DNA from 3 places in the Pseudoalteromonas sp. S327 genome. Region 2 is predicted to be linked to each of the others. Evidence: predicted binding sites of a transcription regulator. Region 2 holds the regulator's gene; each other region holds the start of a gene.
What was found. The regulator FliA, encoded in region 2, starts transcription of late flagellar genes. The targets are predictions, from matches to a motif close to CTAAAGNTNNNNNNNNNNNNGCCGATA.
Positions count from the first base shown of each region.

Region 1: the regulator FliA is predicted to act here: its motif matches at 2,843-2,869, upstream of pomA (flagellar motor protein PomA).
Region 3: the regulator FliA is predicted to act here: its motif matches at 3,320-3,346, upstream of CWB60_RS08535 (VC2046/SO_2500 family protein).

Region 1 covers NZ_PNDP01000076.1:66,673-77,057, reverse strand. The annotation lists gene CWB60_RS19395 (DNA topoisomerase III) at 1-337, opposite strand, end outside; gene CWB60_RS19390 (hypothetical protein) at 388-897, opposite strand; gene CWB60_RS19385 (flagellar motor protein MotB) at 1,100-2,020, opposite strand; gene pomA (flagellar motor protein PomA) at 2,023-2,790, opposite strand; gene CWB60_RS19375 (exodeoxyribonuclease VII small subunit) at 3,106-3,348, shown strand; gene ispA ((2E,6E)-farnesyl diphosphate synthase) at 3,351-4,238, shown strand; gene dxs (1-deoxy-D-xylulose-5-phosphate synthase) at 4,341-6,203, shown strand; gene CWB60_RS19360 (hypothetical protein) at 6,396-8,507, shown strand; gene CWB60_RS19355 (ligand-binding sensor domain-containing diguanylate cyclase) at 8,558-10,385, opposite strand, start outside.
Region 2 covers NZ_PNDP01000005.1:47,602-57,986, forward strand. The annotation lists gene flhA (flagellar biosynthesis protein FlhA) at 1-889, shown strand, start outside; gene flhF (flagellar biosynthesis GTPase FlhF) at 912-2,387, shown strand; gene CWB60_RS02960 (MinD/ParA family ATP-binding protein) at 2,380-3,240, shown strand; gene CWB60_RS02965 (RNA polymerase sigma factor FliA) at 3,267-3,977, shown strand; gene cheY (chemotaxis response regulator CheY) at 4,019-4,402, shown strand; gene CWB60_RS02975 (protein phosphatase CheZ) at 4,418-5,185, shown strand; gene CWB60_RS02980 (chemotaxis protein CheA) at 5,201-7,429, shown strand; gene CWB60_RS02985 (protein-glutamate methylesterase/protein-glutamine glutaminase) at 7,481-8,626, shown strand; gene CWB60_RS02990 (flagellar motor protein) at 8,619-9,383, shown strand; gene CWB60_RS02995 (flagellar motor protein MotB) at 9,389-10,354, shown strand; gene CWB60_RS03000 (ParA family protein) at 10,367-10,385, shown strand, end outside.
Region 3 covers NZ_PNDP01000025.1:34,722-45,106, forward strand. The annotation lists gene CWB60_RS08510 (NCS2 family permease) at 1-324, opposite strand, end outside; gene CWB60_RS08515 (tetratricopeptide repeat protein) at 442-897, shown strand; gene CWB60_RS08520 (SulA-like leucine-rich domain-containing protein) at 1,181-1,615, shown strand; gene CWB60_RS08525 (YchJ family protein) at 1,658-2,137, shown strand; gene CWB60_RS08530 (DUF6172 family protein) at 2,265-2,567, opposite strand; gene CWB60_RS08535 (VC2046/SO_2500 family protein) at 2,758-3,285, opposite strand; tRNA gene CWB60_RS08540 (tRNA-Tyr) at 3,398-3,482, shown strand; tRNA gene CWB60_RS08545 (tRNA-Tyr) at 3,531-3,615, shown strand; gene CWB60_RS08550 (M48 family metallopeptidase) at 3,679-4,329, opposite strand; gene CWB60_RS08555 (MHYT domain-containing protein) at 4,639-7,971, shown strand; gene CWB60_RS08560 (response regulator) at 7,981-8,976, shown strand; gene CWB60_RS08565 (VOC family protein) at 8,973-9,401, opposite strand; gene CWB60_RS08570 (HD domain-containing protein) at 9,403-10,059, opposite strand; gene CWB60_RS08575 (class I SAM-dependent methyltransferase) at 10,200-10,385, shown strand, end outside.

The sequences.
Region 1 (10,385 bases), on a different contig from region 2:
CAACCAACAATTGGCCTTCGCGGTCGGGATCGCCCGCATGCACGAGTACTGATGCCTGCTTAATTAGCTTTTTTAAAATAGTTAATTGTTTACGCGTTTTCGTTTTTGCCTTGAGCTGCCATTGCTGTGGCACTATGGGGAGGTGTTCAAATTGCCACTTTTTAAAACGCGCATCATAATCATCAGGTTCAGCTTGCTCTAGTAAGTGCCCTATACACCACGAGACACAGTCACCATTAGCCACTTCTATATAACCATCGTGTTTTTTATGTGGTTTTGGCAATGCATCAGCAATAGCTCTGCCAAGTGATGGCTTTTCTGCGATATAGAGTTTCATGGGAGTTGCTCACTAACTGTTTATATGAACAGTAGTTTAGCACAGCTATTTTAGGGGGAGGGAGTTTTATATTTACTACTAATCTGGTCTTCTTTGTTTTTAACTAAAATATAAATAAGAGGGAGGTAACATACTACTACAGTAGAAATATTAATCAGAGGTAAAAGAGTTTTATACATTAAAGTACTATAAGATAAATCCCATAAATGGCGATCTACAACTCTGAACAACTGTAAAGTTGGGGCCATTACAACCACAAGTTGCCCTAATACACATTGCCATAAATAAACTTTATCTTTTAAGCCTAGATAAGCAATTAATGCCATCCAAGCAATATCATTAAAAGCCCAAATGACGTACCTGTAAATGTTAATATCTTTATCAAACGTTTTTAAAGGCTCATATATAAAAGCACCAAATAAGAAAAAAGCACTCGTGATACAAACAAACCTGAGTGCTAAATAATCTTTTCGTAGAAAAAAAATAACTATAGCTGGAAGTAAAAACAAAACCCAGCTGAGCTCAATAAATGCATATAACTCATTGAACCATCTAAACATAGTTAATCATTAGTCTTATCATCGTCACCACCAGAACCATTTCCCGGCATATAGCAATATTTATCGATTATTTTCACAGAAACACCATTACATATGTTAAAGAAATGTACTTTAAGCTAAAATAATGAACTTGCCAAGATACTTAGGCGATTAAGTACCTTAAAAAGAAACTTAATTAGAGAAATTAGCGCCCGCTACTCGCCTAGCGCACATCAATAGGGTCTGACTCTTTAGCCTTACCTTGTAAGATTGATATTTCTACTCGGCGATTTCTACGCCTATCTTCGTTTGAATCATTCGGAACAAGTGGACGAGTATCAGCACGCCCTACGACCATCATACGGTTTTTATCAAACCCTTGTACCGTTTGTAATTCGCTTGCTACTGCTACAGCACGCTTTGACGATAAGTCCCAGTTATTAATATACAACTCGTTAGAAACCTGAAAATCATCGGTGTGACCCGATACCGTAATTTCTCCAGGTACATCTTTTAATAACTCACCAATATCTTGAATTATGGGCTTAAACTTAGGTTGTAAAAAAGCACTGCCAGAGGGAAATGAGCCATTTTCACGGATACGAATAATGATTTGCTGTCCTAAAGATTCAAGCTCGATTGCACCGTCGATAATTTGTTTTTCGAGCTGTTGTGCTATTTTTTTCACTAACTCGTTAGTTTGTTCTTGATCGGCGGCTGAAGTTGCTTGCTCTGAAGATTGCTGCTGCGATGTACTACGTGACTCGCCACCACGCTTATCGCCACGTTGCTCTTGTCTACCACCAGCAGAGCTTTCATCACCCGCTTGAAACTCTAACATTTGCTGGGTCATTTCAACCGTTTGTTGCTGAATGGTTTCTATCGGGGTAGGTTCAGGCTTACCAGGGGTAAATTCCATAGCAATAACCGAGGTCCCTTTAGGGATATCTTTTACTTCTATTTTGTTTTGCACACCAAATGCAAACTTCATCGAGCCTGCTATTTGCTTAAATTTAAGTACATCCATTTCTGAAAACGCGAGCAAAAGTACAAAAAAGCACATTAAAAGCGACATTAGGTCGGCAAATGTTCCCATCCAAGCAGGCAAACCTGGGGGTGGGCATTTGCACTCTTGATCAGACATGGTTACTCCTCGGTATCTACTTTGCGCTTAGACTCAGCAAGGTAGTTTTTCAAAATACCTTCAATTACTTTCGGGTTTTGGCCATCTTGAATACCTAAAATAGCATCCAGTATTAGACGCTGATTCATGGCTTCTTCGTCTTTACGAAGCTCCAGTTTTACCTGAATAGGAATAGCCACTACATTTGCTAAAAATGCACCATATAAAGTAGTTAATAATGCCACCGCCATTGCGGGGCCAATGGCTTTAGGGTCATCCATGTTAGATAACATAGCAACTAAGCCTATTAACGTACCTATCATACCCATTGCTGGGGCTATATCGGCAAGTGACTTAAATAAACCGGCGCCCAGTTCGTGACGAGTAGTGGTTAAAGAAATGTCTTTTTGAAGCGTGGCACGAACTACATCAGCATCGTGGCCATCAACGAGCATATCTACACCTTTGCGCATAAAAGGGTTTGGTATTTCGGCTTCTTCGAGGGCTAAAAACCCCCCTTTACGGGCTGAATCAGCAAGTTCAACTGCTTTTTCAATCAGCTCTTCTGGCGATTCGATTTTAAACATAAATGCTTTACCAACAACCTTACCTATGCCCAAAAACTGCGACAAGGTAAAGTTTGATAACACAATAAATAGTGAGCCACCAAATACAATTACACTAGAAGGCGCATCGGCAAACATCCCCATTTCACCGCTACTACTCATAAACATGGACATGACAATTAAACCAATTGCGCCAAGGATCCCAATTATGGTTGCTAAATCCACATTTCCTCCAAAGTATTATACTTTGTTATTCAAACTTTTATTATTAACTGCTTATCGGCAAGATACTGAAATACTTAAGCCATTTTTGAAAAAAGTGTAAAACACTGTGTTTGGCCTAATTTTAGATCAAGATACCCTACTCGCCTAGCGACTGATTAATTTTATTGTACACAGTGAGCACTAATACGCATCTTATACATGGTAAAAATACGATTTAAACTGATATAACTCAAAAAACAACGATCATCCTTTGACCTAGTTTAGCATTCCCCCTAAAATTGGCTCCTAAATTTATCATGCTGGCTGAAATTAAACATGGCGACTAAAAAACCTGAAAACCTAAGTTTTGAACAAGCACTCGAAGAACTATCAACCATTGTCGGTGAAATGGAACAAGGTGATTTATCGCTTGAACAGTCGTTAAAGCAATTTGAGCGTGGTATAGCCTTAGCTAACGCCTCAACGGGTAAGTTACAACAAGCAGAACAAAAAGTGTCTATTTTGATGGGTAATGACGAAAAAGCAGCGCTTACTTCATTTAACAACGATATGGAATAACCGTGAGCATACAAGAAAAAATAGAATGTGCTCAACAAGATGTCGTAAAGACCCTGCAACAGTACTTTGATCAATCCCTTGATACTGCACACACAGTAAAAGAAGCCACGCAGTACGGCTTATTTAACGGTGGCAAGCGTTTACGCCCCTTTTTAGTCTACGCAAGTGGTGAAATGCTCGGAGCTAATAAGCAAGATTTAGATATTCTTGCTGCTGCTATTGAGTGTATTCATAGCTACTCGTTGGTGCACGATGATTTACCAGCCATGGATGATGACGACCTTCGCCGTGGACGCCCAACTTGCCATATAGAGTTTGACGATGCGCATGCAATTTTAGCGGGCGATGCACTTCAAACATTGGCCTTTGAGCTTATCTCGGCTCACAATTTTACCTGCAGCGCATCAACACAAGTAAAAATGATCAGCGCACTGGCTAAAGCATCGGGGCTAGAAGGCATGGTAGGCGGGCAAGGGCTAGATATTGCAGCCACAGATAAAGTGATTACAGTACAACAGCTTGAACGAATTCATAGATTAAAAACGGGTGCCTTAATCAACTGTGCCATTACATTGGGTGCATTATGTAGCGAAAAAGCAGACAAACAAACCTTAGAAAACTTACGTGTTTTTGGGTATGCTATAGGGCTGGCATTTCAAGTGCACGACGACATTTTAGATGTTGAAGGTGACACATTTACTTTAGGTAAGCCACAAGGCTCTGATTTAGCTGCTAATAAAGCAACTTATCCGGCCCTATTAGGTATGCAAGGTGCCAAGCAAATGGCGCAAAATTTAATAGAGCAAGCGCATCAAGCATTAAACAAAATAGATGCTGATACCTCTACTCTAGCGGCGCTGGCAAACTACCTGATTAAACGTGACCATTGAGTGTTACATATACGTATTGCCATTTAGCACTGACATTATTACTCAACAGCGGTAACAACTAATAAGTTAGCACCGGTGTTAGCGAAGGATAAAATAAATACCATGACACTTGATAGTAGCAAGTATCCATTACTTAACTTGGTTGACGAACCAGCCCACTTACGCGATATAGCGCAAGATAAACTCCCTGCGTTTAGCAACGAGTTACGAGACTATTTACTCAACTCTGTTTCGCAAAGTAGCGGCCATTTAGCGTCTGGTTTAGGAACTGTTGAGCTTACCGTTGCTCTACATTATGTGTATAACACACCAGAAGATCGCCTTGTATGGGATGTAGGCCATCAAGCGTACCCGCATAAAATTTTAACGGGACGACGCGATTTAATGCATACTATTCGCCAAAAAGACGGATTACATCCATTCCCTTTTCGTGAAGAAAGCCAATACGATACCTTTAGCGTAGGCCATTCAAGTACCTCTATTTCGGCAGCGCTTGGTATGTCTATTGCGGCTAAAAAAGAAGGTAAAGGCCGCAAAACTGTTGCCGTTATAGGCGATGGCGCCATTACAGCAGGTATGGCATTTGAAGCAATGAACCACTTAGGCGATGTAAAATCTGACATGTTAATCATTTTAAATGATAACGAAATGTCGATTTCTGAAAACGTCGGTGCGTTAACTAATCACTTTGCGCGTATTTTATCTGGCAGCTTTTACACAAATATTCGCGAAGGCAGTAAAAAGTTACTCTCTGGCGTGCCTCCTGTTAAAGAGCTTGCCAGTAAAGTAGAAGAGCACCTAAAAGGAATGGTTATTCCAGGTACCTTTTTTGAAGAACTAGGTCTTAATTATATTGGCCCAATTGATGGCCACGATGTAAATATGCTCGTAGATACACTGCGTAATATGCGTAATTTAAAAGGGCCTCAGCTTTTACATATAAAAACTCAAAAAGGAAAAGGCTATAAACCCGCAGAAGCTGATCCTATTGGCTATCACGGTGTGCCAAAGTTTGACCCTAATACATCAAGCTTACCTAAATCTAAACCTGGCGCCGCCACTTTCTCTAAGGTGTTTGGTGACTGGTTGTGTGATATGGCCGAGCAAGATAAAAAATTAATGGCTATTACGCCTGCAATGCGTGAAGGCTCAGGTATGGTGCGTTTTTCAAAAGAACACCCAGAGCAATATTTCGATGTAGCTATAGCTGAGCAGCACGCTGTCACATTGGCCGCCGGTTTTGCCTGTGAAGGGTTAAAACCCGTTGTAGCTATTTACTCGAGCTTTTTACAACGTGCTTATGATCAACTTATCCATGATGTTGCACTGCAAAACTTACCTGTGCTTTTTGCTATAGACCGCGCTGGTATTGTAGGCGCCGACGGCGAAACACACCAAGGTGCGTACGACTTAAGCTTTATGCGCTGTATTCCCAACATGGTTATTATGGCCCCTAGTGATACTAACGAGTGCCGCCATATGCTTTATACCGGTTATAAGGCTAATTGCCCTGTAGCAGTTCGCTACCCTCGTGGTAGTGCCGGTACTGCCGATATTCAAAGCGAAATGACGCTACTAGAAATAGGCAAAGCCAATACCATTAAACAAGGCGCTAAAATTGCTATTTTATCCTTTGGTACTTTGCTTGAAAACGCGCAACTTGCTGCAAATGAGCTAGGTGCAACGCTAGTTAATATGCGCTTTATTAAGCCACTTGATACAAGTTTATTAGATGAGCTTAGCCAAACTCATGATGTAATAGTAACGCTTGAAGACAACGCTATTTGTGGTGGCGCAGGCTCAGCGGTTAATGAATATTTAGCAGCGCAAAAAGCCAACCTAAAGGTGCTTAACTTAGGTATTCCTGATGAATTTATTAAGCACGGCACACAAGCGCAAATGCACGATGAAATGGGCTTAGGCGAACAAGGCATTTTAAATTCAATAAAATCGTTTATCGCTTAATTATTTTTGCTAGCTAGCTTTTAAAGGGAGCCTGATGGCTCCTTTTTTGTTTTTTATTTTTAAATATTTGCATCCAATGTGTATTTCTACGCGTTATCTCTATGAGGTTAACACAGTAAATAGTACGTACTGAGGAGTATAAACAGGCACGTTATTTACTTTCATTTGATGGAATATTAAAAGGTAAAAATGATGAAAAAAGCTAATTTAACTCACCTTCATACACAAAACAGTTCACTTAAACGCCCCCTTTGTTTTTCAGCATTAGCGCTTGGGATAGTACTTGGTATTTCAGGGTGTAGCGGTGATGATGGAGAAAACGGTTTAGCCGGTACGCCGGGAGCAGATGGTCAAGATGGAAACGATGGCACAAACGGTAACCCCGGCTTTAGTGCAGCCACGTTTATTTTAGCTAATAACGGCGAGCAAAACGCAGGCACTGTTGATTTAATAAACCAGGACGCTGCCAAATTAAAGACCTTTAATACCACTGCAAATGAAGGCGTAGCCTTTGATAGCCTCGGTAATTTAATACAAGCAAGCGACAGCGAAAATGGTAGCATTAAAACTATATGCCAACTTGCCAATCGCGATGATGGTGCAAGCTTTAGTACTAATCAAGACCGTGAAATTACAGGCCCTGCCACTACACTAGTTAATCCTAAGGGCATAGCGATTGCAAAAAATAGCGGGCTGATATTTATAGCTGATTTTGGTGCCATGCAAATTACCACATTTGGCAGTGCTGCAGCGGGAGATGCCGCGCCGCTTGCTACCACTGTTACCGAAGCCGCCCCGTGGGATGTTGATTATGACCACGTAAACGACCGACTTTATGTAGCACTTACCAACGGTGATGTCGCGGTTTATGATAATTTTGTAAGCGGTGAATTTACCGCTATGCCAAGTCGTACTATTACACCAAGCGATGCCGATGGTGTGCAAATATCGGTAAATATTCACGGCATTGTTTATGATGAAACCACCAATAAACTTATTTTATCGGATGTTGGTAGCGCATCAGATGCTACCGATGGCGCGCTTTTTGTTATTAATAATGCCTCAACTGCGCAAGGTAATACATCTGTTGCACGCAGTATTTCAGGCCCTGCGACTATGCTAGGCAACCCTGTAGATATTACCCTTGAGGGTAGCGATTTACGTGTGGCCGAAAAATCAAACGATGCAATTTTAGTGTTTAGTAATATATTTGCCGGTGAAAGTGGCGATATAGCGCCCGATTTAAGTACTGCGTCTACTAAGCCAGAGTCAATTACTAACACGCTAACTCAAAGCTCAATGGCTGATATATCAGATAGTACTGAGCCTAATATGGCGCTATTAGGCGTAGCCGTATCCAGTAATCCAAGCACTGCGGGTGATACAACAGGCCAAATTAGCCGTTTAAATACAGCATTAAGTAGCGAACTTGCAAGCTATAATGCAAGCCAAACGATAGAAAGCGTTAGCTTTGATAAAGCAGGTAATAGCTACGCAACATTCGATAATGCCAGTACAGGAATGGGCGGAATCGTCATCTCTACTAAAGTGGCTTATAACCGTGATGGCGAAACATTTAACGCCAGCCAAGATAGACTGATTTCAGGAAGCAATACAGGCCTTATTTCACCTAAAGGATTAGATATTGCCTCCGATAGTGGAATGATTTTTGTGGCTGAAAATAATGAAACCACGCCGAGCATTGCTATATTTTCAAGCTGTGCCACCGGCGACGCATCACCTCTTATGACCTTAACTTTTGCCAATAATGCACGCCCGTGGGATGTTGATTACGACAGTAACACTGACCGCGCTTTTGTTGCGCTAACCAATGGCACTGTAGCGGTATTTGATCAAGTTAAAAATAAGCTACTAAGTGGCGAGACCACAATAAGTACAGAAGATAGATTAATTACACCTGCCAATAATTCACAAGCACTGGCAGCGCCTACCAATATTCATGGAATAGATTACGACTCATTAAGTGGTGCGTTAATACTTTCTGATGTAGGCAGCGCAGCCGTTGCTGACGATGGCAAAATTTATGTATTAAATAATACCGCAAATGCCTCGGGACTAGTTAATATAAGCGCGACGATTAGCGGGCCCAATACATTATTAGGAAACCCTGTTGATATTATGTATAGCGGAACCAATTTATACGTTGCCGAAAAGTCTAACAACGTAGTTATGCGCTTTAATAATATTTTAAGTACCGCAGGGGGAGATATAAGTGCCGATGCAAGTATGGCATTTAGTGCACCTGAGTCAGTGGCTATTTTACCAGCGTGGCTAAACCAGTAATTAAATAGCGTTACCCTCACCATGCCTAACCTACTTTTGTAGGTTGGGCATTATCGCATCCACACTTTAATATCTGCTAAGCCATTACTTTGTAAAATACCCAGCTGCTGATCTACATTCGAATTTTGCTCAAACTCAAACGCATCCAACTGTTTATCAAACGTAATATTTGCGACACCGTCACCACCGCGTTTTTTAACCTGATGAAGCGCTATATCGGCTAAGTTTATCGACGTTTCCCAGCTTATTACTTGCCCACCTAAAAGTGGCAGTGGGTAAAAAGACCACCCCAATGAAGCCGTAATATTAGTTGTTTTACCGTTTGGTAATTGAAACGAATTTAAAGCAATTGCTTGGCATAAATCAGAGGCATAGCTGTCAATCATGTTGCACTTAAAATCGCGCAGCAATAATAAAAACTCATCCCCACTCCAGCGTGCTACATAGTCAGAGCCTTGGGTACGTGAATTAAGTAATGCTGCCATTTGTTGTAAGCAGCTATCTCCTGCTATTGGGCCATATGCATCGTTTATACGGCTAAAGTTATCAAAGTTGATAATAAGCAGTACAAGTGACTTACCTTGCGCTTGTAAAGACTGTGCATTACGTTGGAAGTGCTCAATATCTTTAGGGAGCTGATCAAACAAAAAGCGACGACTACGTAGCCCTGTAAGCTCATCTGAGTGACTAACTAGTTTAAGCTGTGAGTTTACTTGGCCTAATTTATCGTTAGCTTGGCGCAGCTCTAATGTACGCTCTGTAACTAGGGCTTCGAGTACTTCTTGCTTGCGGCGCTCTTGCGCTCTAAATACCCAAAAAATAAAGTAAAACAGTAAAATAAACCCACTAACGATTAGCAATCTAAAGTAAATAGTTTCGTCAAAGCGTTGCGGTACTACAAATGCATACTCGATAGTTTGCGCTCTGTCCCAATCTTCGCCTTGGCGTTTTGCCTCAAGCTCAAATAAAAATGATCCCGCCGGTAAGTTTGTATAAATGGCTTCCCGGCGTGCATTAGCATAGCGCCAATCACTATCTAACCCACTTAACTTATATCTAAACTCAATACTATTTGGCGCATAATAATCGATGGCGGTGTACTTTAACGTTATGTCGCGCTCATCAGTATCTAGTAAAGGCTTTTCGCCCAATGCTGCGGTAGTTAACGCGCGCAGTGGTGTGGTTAGTGTTTCTACTTTAGGCTTTAATACATTTAAGCCAAATAGCTCGGTATTTTTAGGTATTTCTACAATGCCTTGTAAGCTTGGGTACCAAATTGAATAATCGGTCATGGCAACGGCATCGTGTCCTAAACCGTTACAACACTGGCTTGCTTTACCATCGAGCTGCCTATCAAAAGAAGAAATAACCTCTTCCACTTTTAAGCTCGACACCTCTGATTTAAATTGCGCTACTGGCATACGGTAAACACCTTTCATGGTACTTACCCATACACGCTTATAGGTTTTGTCATACTCTAGGCTAAAAATAGAGCCATAAGGTAAGCCGTTGGCTGCATCTAACTGTCGCCAATGCCCTTGCAAACTTCTGTAAAATAAGCCGTCATTAAGCGAGCCAATTAAAATACCTACGCCATCTATGTGTAATACGCTGGTGATGTATGCACTTTCGAGCGAGGTTTGGTCACCTATTTTTTCAATGCCGCGGTCAGTAAAGTAATACGCCCCTTTACTGGTCCCTATTACACCAAAGTTTGCTTTATCGAGCACATACGTTATAAATTTACTGCCTAAAAAGGCATTGTATGCAAAGGGTGTTAACCCGCCATAACTTAGCCTATACAAGCCACGCCCTGTACCTATCCAAAAACCACCTTTGCTTGATGGGCTAATAGCAAATACCGGATTGTCGCGCAGG
Region 2 (10,385 bases):
AGTACCGCCTGTACATATTCGCGATAACTTAGAGTTAGACCCTAATGCGTACCGTATTACCATGATGGGTGTTTCAAGTGGTGAAGGCGAGCTCAAACATGGCGATGAACTGGCCATCAACCCAGGGCAAGTATTTGGCCCTATTAAAGGGGTTGAAACCAAAGACCCTGCATTTGGCTTAGATGCGGTGTGGATAAAGCCTGATCAAAAAGACGAAGCACAGTCACTAGGTTACACCGTGGTTGATTCAGCCACTGTGGTCGCCACCCACATTAGCCAGTTATTAACTAACAGTGCCGCATTATTGCTAGGGCATGAGGAGGTTCAAAACCTGCTTGATATGTTAGCAAAAAGCCATCCACGTTTAGTAGAAGGGTTAGTGCCAGAAGTACTACCACTGACAACCGTTGTAAAAGTACTGCAAAATTTATTAAACGAAGGTGTGGCTATTCGTGATATGCGCTCTATTGTTCAAACCCTTGTAGAGTACGGCCCACGTAGCCAAGATGCCGATGTTTTAACAGCTGCAGTGCGTATTTCGCTGCGCCGTTTAATCGTACAAGACGCTGTGGGCATGTCATCAGAAATCCCTGTCATAACCTTGGCGCCTGAGTTGGAACAGATGTTGCATCAGTCATTACAAAATGCAGGCGACGAAGGTGCCGGAATAGAACCAAGCCTTGCTGAGCGACTTCAAACATCATTAAACGAAGCGCATCAGAATCAAGAAATGGCCGGAGAACCTTCAATATTGCTAACGTCAGGAATGTTACGCACTGTGTTATCTCGTTTTGTTAAGTACACCATACCGGGTTTAAGGGTGATGTCTTATCAAGAGGTACCAGATGAAAGACAGATCAAGATTGTCAGCTCAGTAGGCCAACAATAAAGATTTTAACAGGGGTTGAACCATGAAGATTAAACGTTTTTTTGCTAAAGATATGCGCACCGCACTGAAAGAAGTTAAAGATGAGTTAGGTGTTGATGCCGTTATTATGTCGAACAAAAAACTCGCTAATGGTGTAGAAATTGTTGCCGCAGTAGATTACGACAAAGCAGCCCCTAAAGCCGCAGCGCAACCACAGGCAGCGCCAGCTCCTCAAAGAGATGTTCAACAAAACGCTCATAACTTTGTAAAGCCAGAGCCGCAGCGTGCGCAACCTGAGCCACAAGCAGCAGTCGCCGATAGCTTACAAGCGTTATTAGAGCGTCAGTCGCCGCGTCCTCGCTCTCCTGAGCTTGCTTCTATGTTTTCGCAATCAGGTATTGATACATCTGAGCATTATCAAGAGCCAGCACAGCCACGTACTACAAATATGTTTGCACGCGAAAATGGAGCGCCAAAACGCATGCAAACCCAAGCTGACAGCTTAGGCTTTGATGACCTAGATCAAGATTTTGACGAGCTAGATACGGCGGTTGCACCGCGTAGCCAAGCTAATAATAACGAAAGCGCTCAAATGAGCGCAATGCGTGATGAAATGAACGCAATTCGCCAGTTACTAGAGCACCAAGTATCGGGTTTAATGCAGCAAGATATGGCGCGTCGCGACCCAACACGTGCATGCATGATTGATCGGTTAGTTGGCATGGGGATAGATAAAGACGTTGCAGAGCAAATGGCGTGTTTTATTCCTGATGACGTATCGCGCCAGCAAGGTTGGAAGGCATTATTACAAATGGTTGAAGATCAAATGCAGACCACCAATAATGAAATTCTTCGTCAAGGTGGTGTGTACGCACTTGTAGGGCCTACTGGTGTAGGTAAAACAACCACAGTTGCTAAACTTGCAGCATTAGGGGCACAAAAATATGGCGCCGATAAAGTCGCCCTAATAACGACTGATACCTACAGAATAGGTGCTTATGAGCAGCTTGCTACGTATGGCCGTATTATTGGTTGTGGTGTTAAACAAGTAAAAGATGCCAATGAATTAGCTGAAGTTTTATATCATTTACGTAATAAGCGTCTAGTATTAATTGATACAGCGGGTATGAGTCAACGTGATTTACGCTTAACTGAACAGCTAAACACCTTAATGCGTAACCAAAGAGTAGATATACGTAGTTATTTAGTATTAAGTGCTACTGCACAAATAAATGTTCTACAAGAAACGGTGAGACATTTTAAAAAGGTTCAGCTAAGCGGTTGTATTTTCACTAAGTTAGATGAATCATTAAGTTTAGGTGAGATTATTAGTATAGCGATTCAAAATCGTCTTCCGATAGGGTATCTTACTAATGGTCAGCGTGTACCAGAAGATATTCGCGTTGCAAATGCTGAAAAACTAGTAAAAAAAGCTGAGCAATTGTATTTAAAAAGAGCAAAAGCACAACATTCAAGGCACCAAGCGGTGGCGCCAAGCACAGTAGGGATGTATGATTAACACAGTATTAGATCAAGCAAGCGGCCTGCGCAAAATGAGTCAAAACAATAACAACGGCGTAAAAGTTATCGCTGTCACTGGCGGTAAAGGAGGGGTGGGTAAAACCAACGTCTCTTTAAATACTGCTATTGCTTTAGGGCAGCAGGGTAATCGTGTATTAGTATTAGATGCCGATTTAGGCCTAGCTAATTGTGATGTAATGCTAGGACTACGTGTTGAAAAAAACTTATCTCACGTCCTTTCAGGTGAGTGCGAACTTGACGAGATTTTAGTTGAAGGCCCAGGCGGTATTAAAATCGTGCCTGCTACATCAGGCTCGCAAAATATGGTGGAGCTAACCCCATCTGAGCATGCTGGGTTAATTCGTGCCTTTAGTGAGCTTAATACCGAATTTGATATTTTAATTGTAGATACCGCCGCTGGTATTTCTGACATGGTGCTGAGTTTTTCTCGTGCAGCGCAAGATGTCATGGTGGTGGTGTGCGACGAGCCGACCTCTATTACTGATGCCTACGCGCTTATTAAAGTACTTAGCCGCGAGCATGGCGTTTATAAATTTAAAATTGTTGCAAACATGGTGCGCAGTATGCGCGAGGGTCAAGAGCTTTTTGCAAAGCTCTCTAAAGTAACAGACCGCTTTTTAGATGTGTCTATGGAGCTTGTTGCGACTATTCCATATGATGAAAATATGCGTAAATCTACGCGTAAACAAAAAGTAATTGTCGATCTTTTCCCTAATTCACCAGCAGCAGTTGCGTTTAAAACATTAGCGACAAAAGCAGTAAAATGGCCTATACCTAATCAACCTTCAGGACATTTAGAGTTTTTCATTGAGAAGCTAGTAAACGGCTGATTATGACAACATCGGTGAAAAGAGCTATGGGATATCAATCAACACAAAATCTAAATGTGATTGTTGAAAAACACGCGTCGCTTGTCAAAAAAGTGGCGTGCCATTTAATAGCTCGTCTTCCTCCTAGCGTTCAGCTTGATGACTTAATCCAATCGGGAATGATTGGCCTTATCGAGGCCTCAAAAAACTTTGACGCCAGTAAAGGGGCAAGCTTTGAAACGTTTGCTGGTATTCGTATCCGCGGCGCTATGCTTGATGAAATGCGCAGAGGGGATTGGGCACCACGTTCGGTGCACCGTAAAAGCCGATTAGTAGCCGAAACTATCACAGAATTAGAAAATAGCTTAAATAGAGAACCAAAAGATACTGAAGTAGCTGAAAAACTTGATATTTCGCTAGAAGAATACCATCATATTTTAAATGATGTTAATTCCAGTAAAGTGCTTGGTATAGAAGACCTAGGGGTAGATGAAGATGTTATTAGCCCAGCAGGTCAAGATTTAGCGCTAGACAAACCATTTAATAATGTTAAAAATGAACGGTTTAATAATTCATTGTTAGAGGCAATAAAGTCTTTACCAGAGCGAGATGCAATGGTGCTTTCTTTGTATTACAACGATGAAATGAATTTAAAAGAAATTGGGCATATACTCGATGTAAGTGAATCGCGTGTAAGTCAGATACATGGTCAGGCGATGATTAAGCTCAAAGCAAAAATCAATGACTGGATAAACTAGTAGTAAGTAAATTATAGGTTAAGACCTCACCGGAGGATGTTTTGGATAAAAACATGAAAATTCTTGTTGTTGATGATTTCTCTACAATGAGACGTATTATAAAAAATCTGTTGCGTGACCTAGGGTTCACGAATGTTCAAGAAGCTGACGATGGTTCTACAGCATTACCTATGTTGCAAAATCAGGTTTTTGACTTTGTTGTAACCGATTGGAACATGCCAGGCATGCAGGGTATTGACTTGCTAAGAGCCATTAGAGCTGACGAAAAATTAAAACATATTCCGGTTTTAATGGTGACGGCAGAAGCTAAAAAAGAACAAATAATAGCGGCAGCGCAAGCAGGTGTTAATGGCTATATTGTTAAGCCATTTACTGCTGGTACTTTGAAAACTAAATTAGAAAAAGTGTTTGAACGCTTAGGTTAATGAGAGGAGAGGCTTATGTCAGCACCAGCTGCGCCTCAAATTACTTTAGAACAAGCTCGTCAGCTCGTCGTTTTTTTAGAAAACGGTGAGCAAGATAAAGCAGATCAATTAATTTTAGATACTGCCTCTCAAGAGCAATCGCAGCTTTTTGCTGAAGTAGGTAAGTTAACACGCCAATTACACGAAGCCCTTAAAAGCTTTGAACTTGATACGCGTTTAACCGATTTAACCACTGATGCAATTCCGGATGCGAAAAAGCGCTTAAACTATGTCATGGAAATGACAGAAAATGCAGCTAATAAGACAATGGATGCGGTCGAAGCAAGCCTGCCTATTGCGCAGCAGCTAGCAGATGAAATTGCACATATTAAGCCTACTTGGGATAGGCTTATGAACCGCGAAATAGAGCTGGGCGAGTTTAAAACCTTATGCCACAGCATCGACAAGTTTATGAACAGCTCTCATCATAAAACCGATGAGTTGCAAACTTTAATGACCAATGTACTAATGGCGCAGGATTTTCAAGATTTAACCGGCCAGGTTATCCGCCGTGTAATTGAATTAGTCAGAGAAGTAGAAGAAAGTTTAATCCACCTTTTAACAGCATTTGCTGCACAAGATGACAGCATAGCTGAAAGTAAAGAACAACAAGAAACAGAAGAACTGGTTGCCGCACAAACATTAGCAGGTCCTGAAGGCCCTATTATTGATAAAGAGTCGCGAAATGATGTTGTATCTGACCAAGACGAGGTCGATGACCTATTATCAAGTTTGGGCTTCTAAGAGGAGAGTAACTGCATGAGCTTTGAAGTCGATGAAGATATTTTACAAGACTTTCTTGTAGAGGCTGGAGAAATCCTAGAGCTTTTATCTGAACAGTTAGTTGAGCTAGAAAATAACCCAGAAGATACTGAGTTACTAAATGCTATTTTTAGGGGCTTTCATACCGTAAAAGGAGGGGCAGGCTTTTTAGCTATGACTGAGCTTGTTGATGCCTGTCATGGTGCTGAAAACGTATTTGATCTCTTACGCCAAGGGGTTAGAACTGTTAATTCAGAATTAATGGATGTGATTTTACAAGCACTAGATACCATTAATGAAATGTTTGCCACTATTCAAAATCGCGAACAGCCAGACCCAGCAGACCCTCAATTATTAGAAACTCTTCATAAACTTAGTCAACCGCCTACGGATGACGAGCTTACTGAAACAACCCCCGAAGTTGTTGAACAAGAACCCGCAGCTCCCGTTAGCGCAACAGATGATGAAGACCCATTTGCATTTGATGAACTATTTGATGTGGCAGGTTCAAGCCCTTCAGCAGATAGCACGCAAATTGACGAAATTACAGAAGATGAATTTGAAAGCTTACTCGATGAGTTACACGGCAAAGGCCAAAGCCCGGTGTCGCAACCAAGTGCAAGTGCAGAGCCAGATTCAAGTTCAGATATTACCGATGATGAATTTGACAGTTTATTAGATGAATTACACGGTGTAGGTAGTTTTGGTCCGGTTGCAGGAGATACTTCAAGCGGTGAGCCAGAAGTAAAACACACAGCACCACCAGCGGCTGTTGCAAATGATAGCGGTGATGATGAAATCAGCGATGATGAATTTGAAGCACTGCTTGATGAACTGCATGGTAAAGGCGCCGCACCAGAATCAAAAGAAGCTGACACACCTGCACCGCAGCCACCTAAGGCTGCACCTGTAGCACAAACGCCAGCAAAACCTACGCCAGAAAAGCCTACGCCAGCACCTGCAGCAAAACAAGCTCCGGCGGCTAAAGCCGCTGCGCCTACACCTAAAGTGGCTGAAAAACCAGCGAGTAGCGCTGCACCTAAAAAAGCTACGCCTCCACCTGCTGAAACCACAGTACGTGTTGATACAAAGCGTTTAGACCAAATAATGAATATGGTTGGCGAGTTGGTATTAGTACGAAATAGGTTGGTTAGTTTAGCGACCAATACAGACAGTGAAGCGATGGGTAAGGCGATATCAAATCTTGATGTGGTCACTGCTGATATTCAAGGTGCAGTAATGCAAACGCGAATGCAGCCTATCAAAAAAGTGTTTGGCCGATTCCCTCGCGTAGTACGTGACTTAGCCCGTAGCTTAAATAAAGAAATTGATTTACAGCTTGTAGGTGAAGAAACCGATTTAGATAAAAACTTAGTTGAGGCACTGGCCGATCCGTTGGTGCATTTAGTACGAAACTCAGTTGACCACGGAATTGAAATGCCAGCAGCGCGTGAAGCTGCGGGTAAGCCTAGAACCGGTAACGTTACATTATCGGCTTCGCAAGAAGGCGACCATATTTTGTTAACCATTAAAGATGATGGTGCAGGTATGGATGCGGAAAAACTGAAAAAAATAGCGATCAGTAAAGGCGTTATTGACCATGATCAGGCAAGTCGCTTATCAGATACAGAAGCGTATAACTTAATATTTGCACCAGGCTTTTCGACCAAAGAAGAGATATCTGATATTTCTGGCCGTGGCGTAGGCATGGATGTAGTAAAAACTAAAATTACGCAGCTTAATGGCTCTGTGAGTATACAGTCAGAGTTGGGCGTAGGGACTATTTTAGAGATAAAAGTACCATTAACACTGGCTATTTTACCTACGCTGATGGTTATTGTTGGTGAGCAAACGTTTGCGTTACCACTTGCTGGTGTGAGTGAAATATTCCACTTAGATTTAACCAAAACCAATGTGGTAGATGGCCAGCTTACAATTATTGTTCGTAAAAAAGCGATACCGCTATTTTACTTAGAGCATTGGCTAGTTAAAGGTGCTGATTGTTCTCAGCGAAAAGCGCAAGGTCATGTGGTAATTGTACAAATAGGTACTCAGCAAGTTGGCTTTGTGGTTGATTCATTAATTGGCCAAGAAGAAGTTGTTATTAAGCCTCTTGATGCGTTATTACAAGGTACGCCTGGAATGGCTGGTGCAACAATTACATCTGACGGTGGTATTGCGCTGATTCTGGATGTACCTAATATGCTTAAGCATTACGCAGGATAAAATGTAGGCATACCTGTGTATGCCTACACATAAATTTAATAAGAGAGCGCAATGGCCGTAAAAGTTTTAGTTGTTGACGATTCCAGTTTTTTTCGCCGTCGAGTAAGCGAAATTCTTGAACAAGACAGCGGTATTGAAGTAATAGGTTTTGCTGTTAACGGTAGAGAAGCCGTAGAAAAAACAGCGCAGTTACGTCCAGATATGATCACCATGGATGTAGAAATGCCTGTGCTTGATGGTATTAGCGCAGTAAAAGAAATTATGGCGAGTAACCCAACGCCAATACTTATGTTTTCTTCATTAACTCGCGACGGTGCAACCGCAACTTTAGATGCACTTGATGCCGGAGCTATGGACTTTTTACCGAAAAAGTTTGAAGACATTGCACGAAATAACGAAGATGCAATCAAGTTATTGCAAGCCAAAGTGAAGGAAATTGGTCGCAGGCGTGCTCCACGCCCTGTTAGGCCATTAACATCAAGTAAGACAACTGCTGCACATGCAAGCAAACTTGCCACAACAAGCTCATCGCTTAAACAACCTGATAGAAGCTTTCAACGTGCCGCCCCAGTGCAGACAACAACTACACCCAGTATGCCCACGCGTGCCAGCGGTAAACACTATCAAATAGTGGCTATTGGCACTTCAACTGGCGGGCCAGTTGCTTTACAAACCATATTAACCCAATTACCTGCTAACTTTGCACACCCTATTTTGTTAATTCAGCACATGCCAGCAGCATTTACGCCTGCGTTTGCGGCACGTTTAAATAGCCTTTGCAAAATACGCGTTAAAGAAGCGCAACAAGGTGACAGGCTAGAAGCCGGCACAGCCTACTTAGCCCCTGGTGGACAGCAAATGATGGTAGAGGGGCGAAGTGGTAACAAAACGCTGCGTGTATTTGAAGATAATAGTGAACGTATAAGCTACAAACCAAGCGTTGATGTGACTTTTGCAAGTGTTGCCAAAAGCTACCAAGGAGATGTACTTGCTATTGTTTTAACCGGCATGGGCGCTGATGGACGTGATGGCGCGCGAATGCTTAAGCAATCTGGCGCAACAATTTGGGCGCAAGATGAAAAAAGCTGTGTGGTATACGGTATGCCTCAAGCCATTGCCAACGCTGGGCTTGCCTCTGAGCATTTAGCGTTAAACGACGTAGCAGCAAGATTAAAAAGAGAGACTGGTTGTGGATAAGCTCTCAGTTTTAGGGTTAATCATTGCGCTGGGCGCTATAGCGATTGGTTACTCTTTAGAGGGTGGCGTTGTCACGGCGTTATTTAATGGCCCTGCACTTATTATTGTACTTGGCGGCACCTTAGGGGCTGTTATGTTGCAAACGGCGACAAGCACCTTTAAAAAAACGCTAAGCATGAGCCATTGGGTGTTTTTTTCACCCCAGTACAATATTGAGCAAGCCATAGAGCAAATTAAAACGTGGTCGCATAAAGCTCGCCAGGAAGGGTACTTAGCGCTTGAAAAAGAGGCACTTAGTCACCCAGATCCTTATGCAGCAAAAGGGCTTAGTTTACTAGTGGATGGGTGTTCGGAGCAAAAGCTACGCGACACCTTAGAAATAGATTTAATGCTTGAACGAGACCGCTTACTTGAAGCAAGTAAAGTGTACGAAGCCATGGGCGGATATAGCCCAACTATAGGTATTTTAGGGGCTGTACTTGGTCTTATTCAAGCAATGTCATTTATTACCGACCCTCAAAAGCTAGGTGCAGGGGTCGCCACCGCATTTATTGCAACAATATATGGGGTGGGTTTAGCTAACTTATTATTTTTACCTATGGCCAATAAGCTTAAGCAGCGAGTAGAGCAAAAAATGCTTTACCATGAAATGATGGCCGAAGGGGTGATTGCTATAAGCCTTGGCGAAAGTCCTATTAACATAGAATTAAAGCTTGAAGCTTATCGCACAGAGCGCCCTAATGTCGTGGTAGAGTAACTTTTATGTTACGCCGGCGCTTACGTCAATCAGCTGAAAAAAATCAACATACAGAACGTTGGTTAGTCTCTTATGCTGATTACATGACCATTATGTTTGCCTTTTTTGTGGTTATGTATGCCATTGCCATAAATAAAGAAGAAAGCTTTCAAATCCTCTCAGACTCCCTAGAACAGGTTTTTGACAAGTCAGCAAGGCAGCAATCGCAACAAGGTGAGGGCGTGACAGGCGAAGGGCTACTTACTGACCGTGTTACCCCTGAGCAAGAGTTATTGTACGGTGAGAGCATTCAAAAACAGGAGTCTGGCCCAGAGCTGCTAGATGGACATAGTGATACCAGCAATATAAAACAAAAACATTTAGGTAAACCACTCGATAGTTTGTTAACTAAATTACATTCAGCACTTATTGATGAAATTCGTGATGGAGAAGCCAGTTTAGAGCTTAACCAAGATTGGCTTATTATTGAGCTAAGTTCAGGAATGCTGTTCTCAAGTGGTAGCTCTGTGGCCCACGCGCGAGCTAAGCAAGTCGTAAAAATTGTAAAAGATATTATTGCCCCAGTAGATAACTACATAAGGGTAAGAGGTTACACAGATAACGAAAGTATTCGCAATGAAATGTTTCGCTCTAACTGGGAGTTGTCAGTTGCACGGGCGACCTCTATTTTAGTTGAATTAGAAACGTTAGGAATTAACCCAGCGCGAATGGCAATCGAGGGGTATGGGCAATACTCACCTTTTGCCGATAACGACACCGCAGCGGGTCGAGCAGAGAATCGTAAAGTTGTTATTGCGCTTTCTAAGTATGGCTTAGTACAACAAACCACCGAAAATGAAGCTGAGCCTGATGAGCAAGTGCAACAAGCTGCGCCTGAGCCAGAGGTGGAACTTCCCTCTGATGATAACTCTATTAAAATAATTCGTTTACCTCATGGTGGCATCAGAATCACCACGCGCAATGAACAGTAATTAGGACTTAATGTGAAGATTTGGACAGTAG
Region 3 (10,385 bases), on a different contig from region 2:
ACCAGACATAAATACCGCACCTAATGCAGCTTGCCAGCTATAACCCATGCCCAGTACAACACCGTAAGTAAAAAATGCGTTTAAACCCATGCCCGGCGCAAGTGCTAAAGGGTAATTAGCCCACAATCCCATAATAAAACAGCCAATAGCAGCCGCAATACAGGTAGCAACAAATGCAGCACCTTGATCCATGCCTGCTTCCGCAAGCATTGCAGGGTTTACAAATACAATGTAAACCATAGTAATGAAAGTAGTGATTCCAGCAATGCTTTCGCGTCGCACATTGGAGTTATTTTCGCGGAGTTTAAATAGAGCTTCGAGCATAATAGACTTGTGATAGTAAAAAGTGACGTAATTTTACCATAAAATTAAGTATAAACAGGACATTTTACCTTGCGATATACTAAACTGTTGGCGTAGAAACTATAAAAAAGAAAATATATGAATAAGACTCAGCCTAGCGGACAAGACTTAGAGCAGCAATTAAACAATATTTTAGATTTTGTAACACAGCCTACAAACCACAGCGCTGAAAACAATAGTGATGTCAGTGAGCAAACAACACTTAACAAAGCCCTGTATTATTTAAAGCATAACCAAGCACCGTTGGCAGCTAAGTGGATGCGCCTTGCCGCAATGGCCGGAAATCATCGCGCCCAGTTTTATTTAGGGTTATTTTTTGTCAAAGGCCAAGGCGTACCAAAAAGCGTATTTCACGCAGCAGCATGGTTAAGTTTAGCCAGCAGCCAAGGCTACGAACCGGCAACCGCTGCTTTAAATGATTTAAGAAAATATATCGACACCAAACGTCTTAAAGACGCTCAATGCTATGCAGCCAGTTTGTATGAGCAAATCCACCAAATTCAGTTTGCCCACTTAATTCCAAAAAATGACTAACTACTGTATAGCTAACAGCTAAGTACTGTAAAACACACTAAAATAACTGTATAGCCATCCATCAAGTACTGTATAGCGCTGCTACACTTTATACAGTACTGCAAACACCCTCAGCTTTCACTTGCACAGCACAAACTGTAACCAACTGTTTTTAAAACATTATTTTCATTGTTTATTTTTTAAAACCATTAACTGTATAAAAAATAACAAAAAACGCTTGCACACAACAACTGTATAAACTACTGTATACACGTACTGTATATAAACCCAGTGAGTGAGACCTATGCTACAGCCAATTACCGTAAGAACCGTTAAAAGCTACCAACAACATGATGAAAGTGAGTCGGTAAACTTAATTAAAGTAGAAGATGAAATTTCTGCTACGTTTGAGATGCTAAAAGTGTTGCACCAATACAATAGCTCTAACGCGTGGACCTTACTGATTGCGCCCGACCATGTGCCTAGTAAAGCCTTGCTAGATAGCTGCTCTATAGATACCAGCAAACTGCTTGTAATAAGACAAAAGCATTTAGTAAATTTAGAGTATGTACTTAATTCAGCACTTCATAATGGGAACTTTGCAGCCATTATTACGTGGACAGATATAGTAAGTGAGCAGCAGCTTGTTAATTTATCGCTTAATTTAAACAAAAGAAGCGCTAAGCTATTTTGCTTTACTAAAAAAACCAGCACTACAGCAATATCACTTACTCAATAAGCTTGGTAAAATGCATTTTTAATTTATGTTAATTAGTATTTTATGAGTGTAACTAGTACTAGCGCTTGCTTATGCAACAGTCAGCTTAATTATGGCGACTGTTGCCAGCCTTATCATCTTGATATAAAAACCCCAGCAACACCTGAGCAACTAATGCGTTCGCGCTTTAGTGCTTATGCATTAAAAAATGCATCTTATGTATTTAAAACTTACGCCAAAGAAAAACAAGCACAAAACCCAGTAAATGAAATTGCTGACTTTGCCAATAGCTGCCGCTTTGTAAAATTAGTTGTGCGCGATACGCAGCAAAGTGATGAGCGAGGTTATGTTGCCTTTAACGCGTATTATTTTTACCAAAACTTATATTGTGAATTAGATGAGAAATCAGACTTTATAAAAGAGGACGGTGAATGGCGTTATTTAGAGGGTATTATTAATCCGGTCGCCGATATAAAAGTTGCCAGAAACGACCCCTGCCCATGTGCAAGCGGTAAAAAATATAAAAAGTGTCACAGTGTATAAAATAAGCTAAACACTTAGCATAAAATAGCTTTTTATTTAAGCGCTACTCTATACCACTAAACATGTTAATAACTGCCATAAACAAAAATGGACCATCTAGGTCCATTTTCTACAATATTGCTATTGGTTATTCATCATCATCTAGATCGAACGATTCACGCTGCGCAGGTCTAGCTAAAATCTCAACATAGAATGAAGTAAGCGCCTGCTTTTCGATTTCGCTGATCTTGTTGTTAATTTCAGCTACGTGAACAACTTCGGCATCATCGGCACTTGTGCCAAACTTACAGTCAAACGCCCAGTAATCAGCTTCAACAGGTAGCGTTTTATTGCGCTCTCTTTTCAAATATTTTTTCACTTCATGCTTTGCAGCATCAACCATACGAGGGTATTTGATTTTCTCATGATTTAGCGTGAATGTTTTCTTCATTACGTTCCTAATTACCTTGATTTAATGATAATGGCACTCAAGTCATACCATTTGCAGCCATTATAGCAATTGCATTTAATTTGTGGATGCTTTTTTTAAACAAAAAAAGAATTGTTCTATTTTATTGCATAACCGGTTATTAAATATAAGGTGTTTTAGGCTTTTAAAACGCACAAGTGTTAAATTATTTTTATGCGTTAGCAACAAGCAATAGCTTATGTATAGCCTCATTAGTTAAATCGTCATAAAATGCTGCGGCGTCCATTTGTGGACTTGCAAGCGCGGTGTGCGTGTCATTTAAGCGCCTGCGTACTGATAGTTCACAATTATCGATTACTGTTAAAGGAATATGTAACTTGTCATCTCTAATCGCTAGTGGCTCAGGGTTTAAGCAGTGGCTTAATTTTATTGCTTTCATACCTGCTTGCTCGCCTTGTTGAACAATCATCGACGCGTGCTCTTGCCCTATGGTCATATCAAATTTTTCGGGAGCTAATAATTGCTTTGGTCCAGCACCAAAGCGCTCCCTTAACTGTTCTTCGTCTACATAAGCACTATGCGTTTCACTTTTTGGCAAGTGAAATTGACTAAAATCCAGCGCATCGTGCGATAGCATCGCTAATAAAAGTGAAAATTCGCCTCTGCGATTTTCATGCACACTTTTATTTAGCCTAGTCTTTAGTTGACTCTCTGTGATTAACAAATCATCGATTTGCATAGTCTTTAGCCGATTATGATAACTGGTAGATATTTATCGGCTTTATTTCAAATTTCTTTAGCTTTTTTCTTTACTTAAATACGCAGTTTGCTATTATCAGCGCCGTTGCATTGGAGGGGTTCCCGAGCGGCCAAAGGGATCAGACTGTAAATCTGACGGCTCAGCCTTCGCTGGTTCGAATCCAGCTCCCTCCACCACTTTTCTTACCGCTAAGTTAAGTGGGGCCAAATGTAACAAAATAGTGTGGAGGGGTTCCCGAGCGGCCAAAGGGATCAGACTGTAAATCTGACGGCTCAGCCTTCGCTGGTTCGAATCCAGCTCCCTCCACCACTTCTTATCTTCAGTATCCTTTTCTACATCTTTTTCATCACTATTTAAAACTTCATTTTTAGACTAATTATCAAATACCCACTGTAATGTTGCCCCGTGGTTTTTAAGCCATGCTGATGCAGATTTATAATCGGGATAAAAGTTAGCTACGTGCTTCCAAAAAGCGCTGCTGTGGTTCAAATACTTTAAATGAGCCAATTCGTGCACAATAACATAATCAATTATATGATGAGGCGCCCCAACAAGGTTAAGGCTAAAGGTTAGCTCTCGCCGAGAATTACAACTCCCCCACTTACGTTTATAACTTCCAATCGTCAATTTAGTCGGTAATGCTTCTGACATCTGTTGGCAATAATAAGCTAAACGCATTTCAATGTAGCTTGTTAGCGTTTCTTCAAGGGCAAGGCAAAGTAACTGCTTGCGTTTTTCAGGCTGTTTTTTTACTCGATTAGAAGTGTAAATAGTAAATACGCTATCGGATTGCTGAACATGCGAGCGTGTCCCTTTTGCAAAAGTAATGGTATATGGCTTAGCAAAAACCATTATTTGCTGGTTTTTAAACGGGTGTTGTTGAGTATCAATGGCGTTAAGTTGTTTATGTAATTGCGCAGTTACCCACTCATTTTTACTAAACAGCCATTGTTCTATTTGTAGTTTTGGCACGTGTGTAGGCGCATAAACAGTAACTAATTTTTGGCTAACTTTTATTGCCACTGTTTTACGCCTTGCACTGCGTTTTAGCTGATACTCAAACAAGGTGTGTGCTCTAAATATAATTAAAAGCGTATTATAAAGCCTTATTTAATCAATGCAGTTATTTAGCGATAAATAAATGGGCTCAGTGTTTATTATTATTTTTATTTACGCAAAATCTCGTCTTATTAATAAAGTACGCTACGCATGTTAATACTTTAATGCTAAAAAGTAACCTCGCTGATTTATAATATAAATTATTAGATTAACAGTTTATTTATATAATAAATCTATTAAACTAGTTCAATAAAGATACTAATTTGAGCCACTATGCTGTCTGCATTTTTTATAACCGACCACGATCCGAGCCTCATTATCAACGGTGCATATAACCCTATACTGGTTAGTTTATCGGTCATTACCGCTATTTTTGCTGCCTTTTTTACGATCTGGTTGGTTGATGTAGCAAAGCAAACGCAATTCGAAAGCTATAAACGCTTAGCCAATGTGACCGGTGCCACTGTTTTATCGGCCGGTATTTGGAGTATGCATTTTATAGGTATGTTGGCCTTTTCGTTATGCACAGAAATACACTACGACCCAATCATTACCGTTTTGTCTTTTTTACCGGCGTTTATTGCATGTCAGTACGCTTTTTCGATTTTAGTAAAATCGCAAGGGTCATACAAACACCTTATTATTTGCTCTATTTTACTAGGCTCAGGCATTGGTACAATGCACTACAGCGGCATGGCAGCAATGGAGCTGGCCCCGTTACTACGTTACGATGCAATCATATTTGCTTTATCAATTGTGGTCGCTGTTGGTTTATCGTTCATAGCACTTTTTACGCGTTATCATTTAACGCGTTTGCTACCTAATTTATCACAACTGCAAGCGCGCTCTATTACCGCTGTTATTTTAGGCTCAGCGGTGGCTGGTATGCACTATATGGGTATGGCTGCTACCCGCTTTGTTGCAACCTCTCCGCTTTTACCCGATTACGAAGAGTCAACCACTGAGCTTGCTTTTGTGGCTATTGCCGTAGCTACCGCGACCGTTGCTATAACCTGTGTCATTGCAGTTATAAATGGCATGGTTAGATACCGCTTACTGCTTGAGGAAAAATCGGCGGATGAATCTCGACTAAATGCTATTTTAGGCACTGCTATTGATGGCATTGTGACTATAGATCACACCGGCATTATTTTGAGCTTTAACGAAGCTGCCAGCAAAATTTTTGGTTGGCGAGAAAACGAAGTTCAAGGTCATAATGTAAAAATGCTGATGGCCGATGAAATCGCTCGCCACCATGATGGCTATTTGTCTCACGCCAAAAATGTAGATCTAGGTAAAGTAATTGGTATAAATAGGGATGTGTCTGCCAAACACAAAGATGGCCACCTTTTTCCTATTCGCTTAGGTATAGGGGAAGTTAATCAGCCAGGCCATATGCCGTTATATGTTGGCTTTATCACCGATTTAACCGAACAACGCGCTATGCAGCAAAGTCTTATTGAAAAAGAGCAAAAGTACCGCTCTTTAATGGATAATATGCCTGGCGCTGCTTTTCGCTGTAAGTACGACGAAAACTGGAGCATGTTATTTATCAGCCCAACAGTGGCTGAACTAACAGGGTACACGCCAGAAGAGTTCACAGAAAGCTGCATAGAACTTAACGATCTTATTTTGAAAACAGATCAGCCAACGGTAAACGAAGCCGTAGCGCAAGCCATGACCTCAAGTTTAAAGTACTCGGTAGAGTATCGTATTCGCCACCGTAACGGCAAAGTTGCCTGGGTATTAGATAAAGGCAGTATTACCTGTGATAAAGATAATAACCCGCAGTGGATAGATGGGGTATTGGTTGATATTACAGAACAAAAAGAATACGAAGACAAACTTGAGCAGGCAAAATTGCAAGCTGAAGAAGCAGCGCACGCTAAGCAATCTTTTATGGCTAATATGAGCCATGAGATCCGCACGCCGATGAATTCTATTATCGGTTTTAGCGACCTACTGATGGACACTCCGCTAAACCAAGAACAGCAAAAGCACTTGGTTACAGTTAATAATGCGGCGCGTTCATTATTAAGGTTACTTAACGAAGTGCTTGATACCGCAAAACTTGAGCGCGGAAAGCTAACTATTGAACCCGTTCACTTTAGTTTAAAACAAGTACTCGATAGCATTATTTCGACATTTTGGCTTGAAGCAAAAAAGAAAGACTTGCGTTTAAAGTTGAACATTAAAGATTCTGTTGCCACAACTTACTATGGCGACCCAGATAGGTTAAGGCAAATTTTAACTAACCTCATCGGTAACGCCATTAAATTTACCGAGCAAGGTTCGGTTGAGCTCACTGTAAGTACTACGCAAACTGATCAGCTCTTTTTTGAAGTGCAAGATACCGGCATAGGTATTGCCAAAGACCGTGTTAAAGCTATATTTCAGCCGTTTGTTCAGGCCGATGGCACCACTACTCGTCGCTTTGGCGGTACAGGCCTGGGAACAACCATTAGTAAACAATTAGTAGAGCTAATGGGCGGCACTATAAACCTAGTCAGTGAAGAAAACAAAGGTAGCTGCTTTTACTTCTCTTTACCGCTTAAACAAGGCGATGCAGAAAAAATAGACCATTTCGATGGCCTGCACACTCAATTACCATCGCTAAGGGTACTTGTGGTGGATGATATTGAGCAAAACACCGAGCTGCTTTCGTTATTACTTTCTAAAGATCAACATTTGGTAAGCAAAGCAAGCAACGGTTTAGAGGCTATTGCAATATTCGAGAAACAAGATTTTGATGTCATCTTAATGGATATTCATATGCCTGAGTGTGATGGCATAGAAGCAACCACAAAAATTAGAGCCATAGAAAAGCAAAGGCAGCTTAAATTTACCCCCATTATTGCGTTAACGGCAAGCGTCCTACAGCAAGATAAACTCACAGCTAAACGTGCCGGCATGAACGGCTTTGCTAATAAGCCGATAGATATAAATCAGCTTAACCAAGAGATTGCGCAGGTGCTTGGCTTAGGTATTGCTAAAGATATGGTTATTAGCCAATCAGACCCTGAGGCTAAACACATCGACTTTGAAAAAGGTGTGATGCTTTGGGGTAATAAATGCAAACAGTTAACCGAAATTGCCAAATTTATAAATGACAGCAATAAACGATTTGATATTTTATTTAACAGTAAGTTATCTGAGATTAAAAACGCCAATAGTCTGATACATACCCTTAAAGGGGTCGCCGGTAATTTAGGCCTAACAACATTAATGACTTTATTAGCCAATTTAGAGCGTGAGCAAACTTCTGAGCAATCTACAGCGTTAGTAACACAAATAAAAGACGAGTTAGTGACAATAACGCAATTGATATCAGGCGATGAGTGCGCACAAATCACGCCTGCTGAGAGTGAAAATACTGAGCAAAAAAGCACGCTAAACGCGGCTGAATTAAAGTCACTGTGTGAAACGCTGCACCATGAAGCGCAAAGCGCCGAGCTCAACGATGTTTTGCTTGCGCAGCTTGAAAATAACGCCCCTGCACACCTACAAACTCAAGTAAATGAGGTTGTAAACGCATTTGATGAATTTGACTTTGATCAGGCGCAACACGTGCTAGACGGTCTAATTAAAGAGTTTACCCAAGAATGAGAATATTGAATGGATTTTAGCAACGACAAACCACGTATATTAATCGTTGACGATGAACCTGCTAACTTAAAAGTCATGCGAGAAGTATTAGGTAATCAATACCGTATGTCTTTTGCTAAATCGGGCGCTGCAGCACTTGCGCTACTAGAAAAAGAACAGCCTAAACTTATATTACTCGATATCATGATGCCCGATATGAATGGCTTTGAGGTGTGCGAAATACTTAAAAGCACACCTGCGCTTTCGCATATCCCAATTATTTTTGTAACGGCTTTGGGCGATGAAAGCGATGAGTTTAAAGGCTTTGAACTTGGCGCTGTTGATTACATTACTAAACCTATTAGCCCCGCGATTGTGCGCGCACGTGTTAAAACGCATTTATCGCTTGTACAAGCCGAGCAATTAAAGCAAGCCCATGTTGATTTAGTACATCGGTTAGGCCGCGCTGCAGAGTACAAAGACACAGACACTGGCGAGCACATTGCTAGGATGAGCCAATACAGTAAATTATTAGCATTAGAATTTGGCATGGGTGAGCAACAAGCAGAGCTACTTCGCCAAGCAGCCCCCATGCACGATGTAGGTAAAATAGGTATTCCGGATGCTATTTTATTAAAGCCTGGGCGATTAACCCCTGACGAATTTGACCACATGAAACAGCATGCGGCTATTGGCGCGCAAATTTTAGCAAATTCCTCATCACCGCTATTACAACTTGCCTATAAACTGGCTATAGAGCACCACGAAAAGTGGGATGGCAGTGGCTACCCTAATGGTTTAAAAGGCGAACAAATATCGGTTGAAGGGCGTATTGTGGCTATTGCAGATGTATTTGATGCCCTTACCTCTAAACGCCCGTATAAAGAGGCTTGGGGTGTAGAAGAGGCGCTTGAGCATATGCAAGCACAAGCGGGTAAACACTTTGACCCCCACCTCATCAATTTATTTGTAAATAAGCTCGATGCTATAATCGCAATTAAAAACGCATATCAAGAGCAACACTAAGTATTGCGCGTGCGCGAGCCTTGTTTTACATCACCATATACCGCTTTTATGTGCGGGTAGTCATGAGAGGTTATTTCGTGGCTATTCCCACTGTTATCTTTAAAATAAAGCGAAAACGTTACACCGTGATCAGCCAGTACAGTTTTTATGTTTAAGCCATTTAAATAATCAACCCAACCAATAAACTGTGCACCGGTGGCTGCAAACGCAATACCTTTGCTTCGCCCTTGTCCTTCAAATAACGCTAAACGCGTTGTTTTTGCGCTATCTTCAAGTGTGAGTGGCCCTTTGCCATTTTCATCCCAAAAGGCAAGCTCTTCAACTACGCTAAAGCCTAGTACCTGCTTGTACCACTTTAGCGCTTCTTGGATGTTTTCAACATTAAGGTGGCAATGGTCAATGCCCGATAATAACGGAGCGCTCATATTATTGACCAATTTCTGATTTTAGCTGCTCTAAAAACGCATACATATACTCTGTGCGTCGCTCTGCCTCGGCTTTAGCTGAGGGCGTATTCATGCTCTTAGCAATATGAAGCAATTTAATAAAAAAATGATCAAGGGTATAGGTTTTATCATCTGCTTCGCGGTTAACACAAAATGGGTCATCAGGGTTATACAGTAAGCGGCTAATAGAGCCCCCTACTTTCATACAACGGCTAACGCCTATTGCACCGAGTGCGTCCATTCTATCGGCATCTTGCACGATTTGCGCTTCTACAGTTTTAACCGCTATATTGGCGCTAAAGCTATGGGCAGCGATAGCATGATGAATATCATCAAACAAACATGCGTCGTAGTTAATTGATTTTAAAAACGCAATGGCTTTATCTGCCGCCATAGTAGATGCTTTTGCTCTATCGGGGTGGTTTTTTGCCACCGCAACACAATCGTGCATCCACGCCGCTGGCAAAACAATATTCATATTGGCTTGCTCGGCGTGACATAATTGAATGGCAACACGCACTACGCGTTCAATATGCGTTATGTCGTGTGCTACATCGGCATGTATTAACGAAGTAATAAATGAGCGACATTGAGAATCAAGCTGTTGTAACTCAGGGCTTAAAGCAGTGTTGGCCACAGTGATGTTCCAAAAAACTAATTTATATGAGATTTATCCGTACTTTAACGTGCTTTACACCTCCCTTGCAAAACATTCATTGTATGTTGCCCTATGCTTGACTAAAATACAGCGCTTATTTATTACAACTGAGAAGCCTTATGTCATCTGCCGTTTACCTACAAGCTGGTCGCGAAAAATCATTAAAAAGAAAACACCCTTGGTTATTTTCAAAAGCCATCAAAAAAATTAAAGGTAAGCCAGGCCTAGGTGATACGGTCACGATTCACGACAGCGAAGGTAAATTTTTAGCCACCGCTGCTTATAGCCCTCACTCACAAATAAGA